DNA from 2 places in the Serratia sp. PL7 genome. Region 2 is predicted to be linked to the other one. Evidence: riboswitches for the same ligand, from Rfam matches in the RefSeq annotation. Region 2 holds a riboswitch; the other holds the start of a gene.
The links. A riboswitch is a leader RNA that binds a small molecule or an ion and turns the genes downstream of it on or off. The one in region 2 is predicted to bind molybdenum cofactor.

Region 1 (5,030 bases), on a different contig from region 2:
CATAAATAGCCCAGTGGCCATGGTTCCGCTCAGGCGGTTAACCATGCCGGAAATCACAAACACCAGGCCCAACTGCAGGATAATCAACCCAAAGAAGGTGATCTGGCTAGAGAAAATAAAGTTGATGATCGCAGGCGTATGCGCTGCATACCAGGAAACAAATGCGGTCAACAGCAAGCCACAGGTCATCCAGCCATACACCTGCGCCATATAAGCCTGAATGCCGCTGTTGGCACGTTCAACGATCGAACCATTACGTGGATATCGGTCCATGACGGTTACCTTTTACATGTGAGCCAAGTTTCGGGGAACTTCCCCTGCCAACAGTAAGCGTATCACAGAAAACGCTACGCGAAACGGGCAAAGGTATTGATTTATTTCCGCTGTTGAAGCTCGATTTACCAACGTTTGGCGGCTTGTTTATCCGTATCACGAGCCTCTACCCAGCGCTCTCCCTGCCCGGTCGCCTCACGTTTCCAGAAGGGAGCTCGGGTTTTCAGGTAATCCATAATAAATTGTGCCGCCTCGAAGGCCATGCTGCGGTGGGCGCTGGTCACGCCGACAAACACAATTTCATCACCAGGGAAGAGATCACCGATGCGATGGATCACCGTTGCCCGCTGCAATGGCCAACGGGCCCGCGCTTGTGCAACAATCTCTTCAAGGGCTTTTTCAGTCATGCCAGGGTAATGCTCCAACGACAGCGCGCTGACCTCATCCCCCAGATTGTGATTACGTACCTTGCCGGTAAAAGTCACCACTGCGCCGTCATCATCACACTGTGCCAGCCACTGGTATTCTTCACCTACGCTAAAGGTTGCCTGGCCAACGCGGATACGAGTATTTTCCACTGTTAACCTCCGGTTACCGGTGGAAAGAAAGCCACTTCATCACCGGCTTGCAGCGGATGCTCTGCGGCCACCAGCGATTGGTTGACCGCCGTCAGCAATTTACCGGGCTCCAGCGCCAGCGCCCAACGATCGCCACGCTCGCACAGCGATTTACGCAACTCTTCAACCGTAAGGTACTGCGCCGGCAGGCTCAGCATATTGGTACCGACCAGTTCACGCACCTGCGCGAAAAACAGAATAGTGATCATGATTCCACCTTAAAATCACCGGACTTGCCGCCGCTTTTTGCCAGCAGCCGCACCGGGCCAATTACCATATCTTTCTGCACCGCTTTGCACATGTCGTAGATGGTGAGTGCGGCCACCGAAGCGGCAGTCAACGCCTCCATTTCAACCCCGGTTTTACCGGTCAAACGGCAGCAGGTTTCGATACGCACGCGGTTAAATTCCGGCTGCGCTTCGAGCTGTACTTCCACCTTGCTTAACATCAACGGATGGCAAAGAGGGATCAGTTCCCAGGTGCGCTTCGCCGCTTGAATTCCGGCAATACGTGCCGTGGCAAATACGTCGCCTTTATGGTGGCTGCCGTCGATAATCATCGCCAGCGTTGCCGCCTGCATTTCTACAAAAGCCTCGGCACGGGCTTCACGTACCGTCTCCGCTTTGGCAGAGACATCGACCATATGGGCCTCGCCAGCGGCGTTAATGTGGGTTAGCTGCGTCATAGATTATTTCTTTAAATGGGGTAAGAAGTTGCACGGGCGATGGCGCGCGTCCAACTGTTCTTCAATAATACGTTCCCAGGCGGTGCGACAGGCGCGGGTGGAACCCGGCATGGCGAAGATCACCGTCTGATTGGCAATACCGGCCAAAGCGCGGGACTGGATGGTCGCGGTGCCGATCTCTTCGTATGACACCATGCGGAACAGTTCGCCAAACCCTTCCACTTCACGGTCAAACAGCGGCAATAACGCTTCTGGCGTATTGTCCCCGGAGGTAAAGCCGGTGCCGCCGTTAATCAACACGGCCTGCACGTCATCGCTGGCAATCCATGCGGAAACCTGCGCACGGATCTGATAAATATTGTCTTTGACCAGGGCACGTGCCACCACCTGATGGCCGGTTTCCTGCGCGGCTTCTTGTAGATATTGCCCGGAGGTATCTTCCGCTTCAGTGCGGCGATCCGAAACGGTCAAAATGGCAATCTTTGCCGCAATAAATTCACTGCTGGTTTGGCTCATTGTGTGTTGTGCTCCTGATTGTCGATGGCCCCTCACCCTAACCCTCTCCTTTAGTGAGAGGGGGACCGTTCGAGCTGGTATTCATCATCTGACGTTCCCCATTGCTACAGGAAATCGTATCAACCGCCGATAAACGAGAGGTTCTGCGTGAGACCGCTATTGCCCTGATGCAGGAAGTGGGTCTGCTTTTTGGTTTGCAGCCCGCTTTGAATGCGCATTTTCAGCTGTTCCAACTGGCCGTCATCCGCCAGCAGATCGCGCAGGGTAATCCCTTGCTCACCAAACAGGCACAAATGCAGATTGCCAATGGCGGAAACCCGCAGGCGGTTGCAACTGGCGCAGAAATCTTTTTCGTACGGCATGATCAGCCCTATCTCGCCCTGATAATCCGGGTGGCTGAATACCTGCGCCGGGCCATCACTGCGGCCACGAACTTGGCGCTGCCAACCCTGCTGCTCCAACTGCAGGCGGATCACTTCGCCAGACACATGGTGCTTGCGGAACAGATCGCTGCCATCACCGGTTTCCATCAGTTCGATAAACCGCAGTTGGATTGGCCGATCCTTGATCCAGTTAAGGAAGCTGCCCAGTTGCTGGTGATTGACATCACGCATCAGCACCGCATTCACCTTTACCTTGCTGTAACCGGCGGTAAAGGCGGCATCGATGCCCTCCATCACCTGGCGGAACTTGTCCTGGCCGGTGATGGCATGAAACTGGCGCGCATCAAGGCTGTCTACGCTGACGTTAATCGCCGTGAGGCCCGCATCACGCCAACTGGCAACATCACGTGCCAGGCGATAGCCGTTGGTGGTCACAGCCAGGGTTCGGATCGCCGGGTTTTCGCGCACGGCGGCAATGATGTCGGTAAAATCGCGGCGTAAAGAAGGCTCACCGCCGGTCAGGCGGACCTTTTCGGTACCCAGTTCGGCAAAGGCACGGCTGACGCGCCGAATTTCATCCAGAGAGAGAAAGGCCTTGGGGCTGCCGCTCGGTTTATAGCCATCCGGCAGACAGTAGGTGCAACGAAAGTTACACACGTCGGTGATCGATAGGCGCAAATAGTAAAAATTGCGCTCAAAAGCATCAATAAGTTGCGGCACCTGTAACACCTTCCAAATACGGGAGATGCGAGCGTTTCCACTCTGCACCCTGGTGGCTGACTTCGCCACGGCCAAGATACCCTATCGCTCCAAAGAACAACGTAGGTACCAAGGCTAGGAGTTTTGATCCCATCCCCGCTACCTCAAGTAGCCGGAACGAAACCGTGGTTTTCCTGAGAATTCTAGCGCTAAACAGCCGCGATAGCCAATGTGGATTAACGCTATATAGTTGTGTATACAGCGTTTTTTCACCTTCTCAAGTCTGGATAACCATAATAAACAACCGTTATGCCAGCGAATTGACCAGAATCACGCAAATCGCACTCTTTATCGCGTTTTTGTGCCAAATCCGCTACTTTATGCAGGCAGTCTACCTACCCTGAGTTAAGGAATTTTATGCGCAACCGTACCCTGGCCGATCTTGATCGCGTCGTGGCATTAGGTGGTGGTCACGGTCTTGGCCGTGTGATGTCTTCACTGTCCTCGTTGGGTTCTCGCCTGACCGGCATTGTCACCACCACCGATAACGGCGGTTCTACCGGCCGTATCCGCCGTTCTGAAGGCGGCATTGCCTGGGGTGACACCCGTAATTGCCTCAATCAGCTGATTACCGAGCCTAGCGTCGCCTCGGCGATGTTTGAATACCGTTTTAGCGGCAACGGGGAGTTGGCAGGGCATAACCTGGGAAACCTGATGCTAAAGGCCTTGGATCACCTGAGCGTACGCCCGTTGGAGGCGATCAATCTGGTACGTAGCCTGCTGAAAGTGGACGCTGCGCTGATCCCGATGTCGGAACAGCCGGTCGATCTGATGGCCCACGATCATGAAGGGCACCAGGTCTACGGTGAAGTGAATATCGACCAGCTAAGGATCATGCCGCAAGAGCTGATGCTCTCCCCGCCGGTACACGCCACCCGTGAAGCGGTTGAGGCGATCGCGCAGGCCGATCTGATCCTGATCGGGCCAGGCAGTTTTCTTACCAGCCTGATGCCACTGTTGCTGCTTGAGGATCTGACTCAGGCCCTGCGACGCAGCAGCGCCAATATGGTGTATATCGGTAACCTGGGCCGCGAACTGAGCGTCGCCGCAGCCGCACTGACGCTGCAAGACAAACTGACGCTGATGGAAGAAAAGATTGGCCGTAAAATGATTGACGCGGTGATCGTTGGCCCGGCGGTGGATACCAGCGCCATGCGGGATCGCATTGTGGTGCAACAACCGCTGGAAGCCAGCGATATCCCGTATCGCCACGATCGCCAGCTATTACGCCAGGCGCTGGATACCGCGTTGGTGCAGCTAGCTAGCCGCGATTAATCTTGACCACGGAGCCAAGGATTATCGCTAACGCTGTCGATGTAGAGATCTTCCACCTGCTTGCGTGCCCACGGGGTGCGGCGCAAGAACTTGAGGCTGGATTTGATGCTCGGATCGCTGCTGAAGCAGTTAATGCGAATACGCTCTGCCAGCCCGTTCCAGCCATATTGGGCTACCAGCTTGTTCAGCAATTGCTCCAGCGTAATGCCGTGTAACGGGTCTTTGGATGGGGTTGCGGTCATGGCGGCTACTCATCTCAATACTTGGGGCGCACACCTTAATCAGCAAACGGGCATACGGCAAGAAAATTTACCGGGGCGCGCATACCACGCCCCTTGGGTTCACTATGATAGCGCGATAAACTGCTCGCGCAGTTGGTGGATTTCATCACGCACCGCAGCGGCCTGTTCGAACTCCAGATTCTGCGCATGAGAATACATCTGTGCCTCCAATTCCTGGATTTTTTGCTCCAGCGCTTTGGGGGTGAGCAGTTTGTATTGCGCCGCGCTCTCTGCCGCTTTA
Region 2 (5,030 bases):
TCGGCCACGATCTCCGCCAGCGCCTTCTCGGTCATGCCGGGGTAGTGTTCCAGCGTCAGCGCGCTGACGTCGTCCCCAAGGTTATGGTTGCGCACCTTGCCGGTGAAGGTCACCACCGCGCCATCGGCGTCGCACTGCGCCAGCCACTGGTACTCATCGCCGACGTTGAACGGCGCTTCGCCCACGCGAATGCGGGTATTTTCCATGCTTACCCCCCGGTAACCGGCGGGAAGAAGGCCACTTCATCGCCGGCGCGTAGCGGGTGATCCGCCGCCACCAGCGACTGATTGACCGCCGCCAACAGCTTGCCGGATTCCAGCGCCAGCGCCCAGCGATCGCCGCGCGCACACAGCGCCTGGCGCAGCGCCTCGACGGTCGGGTAATCCGCCGGCATCGACAGCGCGCCGGTGCCCACCAGTTCGCGCACCTGCGCGAAGAAAAGAATATCGATCATGCGTTCACCTTAAAATCACCGGATTTGCCGCCGCTTTTCGCCAGCAGGCGCACCGGGCCGATCACCATGTCTTTCTGTACCGCTTTGCACATGTCATAGATGGTCAATGCCGCCACCGAGGCGGCGGTCAGCGCTTCCATCTCGACGCCGGTTTTGCCGGTCAGCCGGCAGCAGGTTTCGATGCGTACCCGGCTGTGCTCCGTTTGCGCCTCTAGCTGCACTTCGACTTTGCTCAACATCAGCGGGTGGCACAGCGGGATCAGTTCCCAGGTGCGTTTGGCCGCCTGAATGCCGGCGATGCGCGCCGTGGCGAACACGTCGCCCTTGTGATGGCTGCCGTCGACGATCATCGCCAGCGTGGCGGGCAACATCTCGACGAAGGCTTCGGCGCGCGCCTCGCGCACCGTTTCGGCCTTGGCGGATACGTCGACCATATGGGCTTCGCCGGCGGCGTTAATGTGGGTTAGCTGTGTCATGACTCAGGGCTTCTTCAAATGGGGCTGGAAGTTGCACGGGCGATGGCGCGCGTCCAACTGCTCTTCGATAATCCGCTCCCAGGCGGTGCGGCAGGCGCGGGTGGAGCCCGGCATGGCGAAAATCACCGTGCGGTTCGCCAGGCCGGCCAGCGCGCGCGACTGGATCGTCGCGGTGCCGATCTCTTCGTACGACACCATGCGGAACAGTTCGCCGAACCCTTCCACCTCTCTGTCGAACAGCGGCAACAGCGCTTCCGGCGTGTTGTCGCGCGCGGTAAAACCAGTGCCGCCGGTGATCAGCACCGCCTGCACGTTGTCATCGGCGATCCACGCGGAAACCCGTGCGCGGATCTGGTAAATGTCATCTTTGACGATGGCGCGATCCACCACCTGATGGCCGGCTTCCTGCGCCGCGTCCTGCAGATATTGGCCGGAGGTGTCTTCCGCCGCGCCGCGGCTGTCGGACACGGTCAGGATGGCGATATGCGCCGGAATAAACTCGCTGCTCGCATGGCTCATGGTTCAATAAGCTCCTATTGGCTGTCAGCCGCCGATAAACGACAGGTTCTGGGTGATCCCGCTGTTGCCCTGATGCAGGAAATGGGTCTGCTTCTTGCTCAGCAACCCACTCTGGATGCGCGCCTTCAGCGCATCGAGCTGGCCGTCGTCCGCCAGCAGATCGCGCAGAGGCACCCCCTGCTCGCCGAACAGACACAGGTGCAGATTGCCGATGGAAGAAACGCGCAGCCGGTTGCAGCTGGCGCAGAAATCTTTTTCATACGGCATGATAAGACCCACCTCACCCTGGTAGTCCGGGTGGCTGAACACCTGCGCCGGGCCGTCGCTGCGGCCGCGCGCCTGGCGCTGCCAGCCCTGCTGCTCCAACTGCCGGCGAATCACTTCGCCGGAAACGTGGTGTTTGCGAAACAGCTCGCCGCCCTCGCCGGTTTCCATCAGTTCGATAAAGCGCAGCTGGATCGGCCGATCCTTGATCCAGGCGAGAAAGGCGCCAAGTTGCTGGTGGTTGACGTCGCGCATCAGCACCGCGTTGACCTTGACCTTGCTGAAACCGGCGCTGAAGGCGGCGTCGATGCCGTCCATCACCTGGCGGAACTTGTCCTGGCCGGTGATGGCGTGAAACTGGCGGGGATCCAGGCTGTCGACGCTGACGTTGATCGCCGTCAGACCGGCGTCACGCCAGGCGGCGACGTCGCGCGCCAGACGGTAGCCGTTAGTGGTGACCGCCAGGGTACGGATGGCCGGGTTTTCCCGCACGGCGGCGATGATCTCGGTAAAATCGCGGCGCAGCGAAGGCTCGCCGCCGGTCAGGCGCACCTTTTCGGTGCCCAGTTCGGCAAACGCGCGGCTGACGCGGCGGATTTCATCCAGCGACAGGAAGCTTTTCGGGCTGCCGCTCGGCTTGTAGCCGTCGGGCAGACAATAGGTGCAACGAAAGTTGCACACGTCGGTGATCGACAAACGCAGGTAATAGAACTTGCGCTCATAAGCATCAATGAGTTGCGGTACCATAACACCTTTCCAAAGTCGGGAGATGCGAGCGTTTCCCCTCTGCACCCTGGTGGCTAACTTCGCCACGGCCCAGGCGCCATATCGTTCCGGATGAACAACGTAGGCGCAGGGGCTAGGAGTTTGATTTCTCTTCCCGCTACCTTGAGTAGCCGGAATGAAACCGTGGTTTTCAGCAGAATTCTAGCGCTAATCGGCAACGATAGCCAACGCGTTAATTCGCTATATAATTTTCTATACAGCGTTTTTAGACGCCGCCTATTCGGGTAAACCATGATAAACATCGCTTGCGTGGACGAATTGACCAGAATCACGCAAATGACACTCTTTATCGCGTTTTTATGCCGGATCCGCTACCTTATGCGGGCAGTTCAGACCCTTTGTAAGGAAATTTATGCGTAATCGTACCCTGGCCGATCTCGACCGCGTGGTGGCGTTGGGCGGCGGACACGGCCTGGGCCGTGTGATGTCGGCCCTGTCGTCCTTAGGCTCCCGCCTGACCGGCATCGTCACCACCACCGACAACGGCGGTTCCACCGGCCGCATCCGCCGTTCGGAAGGCGGCATTGCCTGGGGCGATACCCGCAACTGTCTCAACCAGCTGATCACCGAACCGAGCGTCGCCTCGGCGATGTTCGAATACCGTTTCAGCGGCAACGGCGAACTGGCCGGCCATAACCTGGGCAACCTGATGCTGAAAGCGCTGGATCACCTGAGCGTGCGCCCGCTGGAAGCGATCAATCTGGTGCGCAGCTTGCTGAAGGTGGACGCGGCGCTGATCCCGATGTCGGAGCAGCCGGTGGATTTGATGGCGCACGATCACGAAGGCAATCACGTTTACGGTGAAGTGAATGTCGATCAACTGGCCCACATGCCGCAGGAGCTGATGCTGTCGCCCCCGGTCAACGCCACGCGCGAAGCGCTGGACGCCATCGCACAGGCCGACGTGATCCTGATCGGGCCGGGCAGCTTCCTCACCAGCCTGATGCCACTGCTGCTGCTGGACGATCTCACCCAGGCGCTGCGCCGCAGCAGCGCCAGCATGATCTATATCGGCAACCTCGGCCGCGAGCTGAGCGTGGCCGCCGCGGCGCTGTCGTTAAAGGATAAGCTGACGCTGATGGAAGAGAAGATCGGCCGCCGGATGATCGATGCGCTGATCGTCGGCCCGGCGGTGGATGCCAGTGAAGTGCAGGATCGGGTGGTGATTCAGCAACCGCTGGAAGCGAGCGACATCCCCTACCGCCACGATCGCCAGCTGCTGCGCCAGGCGCTGGATCACGCGCTGGTGGAGCTGGCCGCGCGCCGCTGACCGAATTTAACCGTCTCGCCCGCGCAGCCAGGGATTATCGCTGGCTGGGGCGGGATGGCTGACCATATCGATATACAGATCTTCCACCTCTTTGCGCGCCCAGGGCGTGCGACGCAAAAACTTCAGGCTGGACTTGATGCTCGGATCGCTGCGGAAGCAGTTGATGCGAATGCGCGCGCCCAGTTCGGACCAACCGTAGTGATCCACCAGTTTATTCAGCAGTTGCTCCAGCGTTACGCCGTGCAGCGGGTCTTTAGACTGGTGTTGGCTCATGTTCGGTACTCTTCGTGGTCAAATCGGGCCGCACACCATAACAGCTTTGGCGCGGCCGACAAGGAATTTTGACGCCCACGGCGCGGGCGCCGTCCAACGGTCAGGAAATCGCGATGAACTGCTCGCGCAGCTGGTGGATTTCGTCGCGCAGCGCAGCCGCCTGCTCGAACTCCAGGTTTTGCGCGTGGGTGTACATCTGCGCTTCCAGATCGCGAATTTTCTGATCCAGCGCTTTCGGCGTGAGGTTCTGCAGCTGAGCGCCGCCCTCCACCGCCTTGCCCTTGCCTTTGCTCTTGGTGCGGTTGACCGGTTGGCCGATCTGCAGAATGTCGCCGATCTTCTTGTTCAGCCCCTGCGGCACGATGCCGTTGGCTTCGTTGTAGGCCTGCTGCTTGGCGCGGCGCCGCTCGGTTTCACCGATCGCCTTGGCCATCGAATCGGTGATGCGATCGCCATACAGGATCGCCTTGCCGTTCAGGTTACGCGCCGCGCGGCCGATGGTCTGGATCAGCGAACGCTCGGAACGCAGGAAGCCTTCCTTGTCGGCGTCCAGAATCGCCACCAGCGACACCTCAGGCATGTCGAGCCCCTCACGCAACAGGTTGATGCCCACCAGCACGTCGAACTCGCCCAGACGCAGGTCACGGATGATTTCGACCCGTTCCACGGTATCGATGTCCGAGTGCAGGTAGCGCACGCGCTCGCCATGCTCTTCCAGGTATTCGGTCAGGTCTTCCGCCATGCGTTTAGTCAGGGTGGTCACCAGCACGCGCTCGTTGATCGTCGCGCGCTTGCGGATCTCGGAGAGCAGATCGTCCACCTGGGTGGCGACCGGCCGCACTTCCACGATCGGATCCAGCAACCCGGTCGGCCGCACCACCTGATCGATCAGATCGCCGCCGGATTTCTCCAGCTCATATTTGCCCGGCGTCGCGGAAACATAGATGGTCTGCGGCGCCAGCGCCTCAAACTCCTCGAAGCGCAGCGG

Region 1: another riboswitch for molybdenum cofactor. It lies ahead of moaA (GTP 3',8-cyclase MoaA); the one in region 2 lies ahead of moaA (GTP 3',8-cyclase MoaA).

The regions. Positions count from the first base shown of each region.
Region 1 covers NZ_CAMFLB010000005.1:246,902-251,931, forward strand. The annotation lists gene N6G83_RS23445 (Bax inhibitor-1 family protein) at 1-273, opposite strand, end outside; gene moaE (molybdopterin synthase catalytic subunit MoaE) at 399-851, opposite strand; gene moaD (molybdopterin synthase sulfur carrier subunit) at 854-1,099, opposite strand; gene moaC (cyclic pyranopterin monophosphate synthase MoaC) at 1,096-1,575, opposite strand; gene moaB (molybdenum cofactor biosynthesis protein B) at 1,579-2,091, opposite strand; gene moaA (GTP 3',8-cyclase MoaA) at 2,211-3,194, opposite strand; molybdenum cofactor riboswitch at 3,185-3,327, opposite strand; gene yvcK (uridine diphosphate-N-acetylglucosamine-binding protein YvcK) at 3,591-4,508, shown strand; gene N6G83_RS23480 (VF530 family DNA-binding protein) at 4,505-4,750, opposite strand; gene uvrB (excinuclease ABC subunit UvrB) at 4,853-5,030, opposite strand, start outside.
Region 2 covers NZ_CAMFLB010000001.1:2,543,706-2,548,735, forward strand. The annotation lists gene moaE (molybdopterin synthase catalytic subunit MoaE) at 1-206, opposite strand, end outside; gene moaD (molybdopterin synthase sulfur carrier subunit) at 209-454, opposite strand; gene moaC (cyclic pyranopterin monophosphate synthase MoaC) at 451-930, opposite strand; gene moaB (molybdenum cofactor biosynthesis protein B) at 934-1,449, opposite strand; gene moaA (GTP 3',8-cyclase MoaA) at 1,474-2,460, opposite strand; molybdenum cofactor riboswitch at 2,447-2,591, opposite strand; gene yvcK (uridine diphosphate-N-acetylglucosamine-binding protein YvcK) at 2,852-3,769, shown strand; gene N6G83_RS12360 (VF530 family DNA-binding protein) at 3,776-4,042, opposite strand; gene uvrB (excinuclease ABC subunit UvrB) at 4,143-5,030, opposite strand, start outside.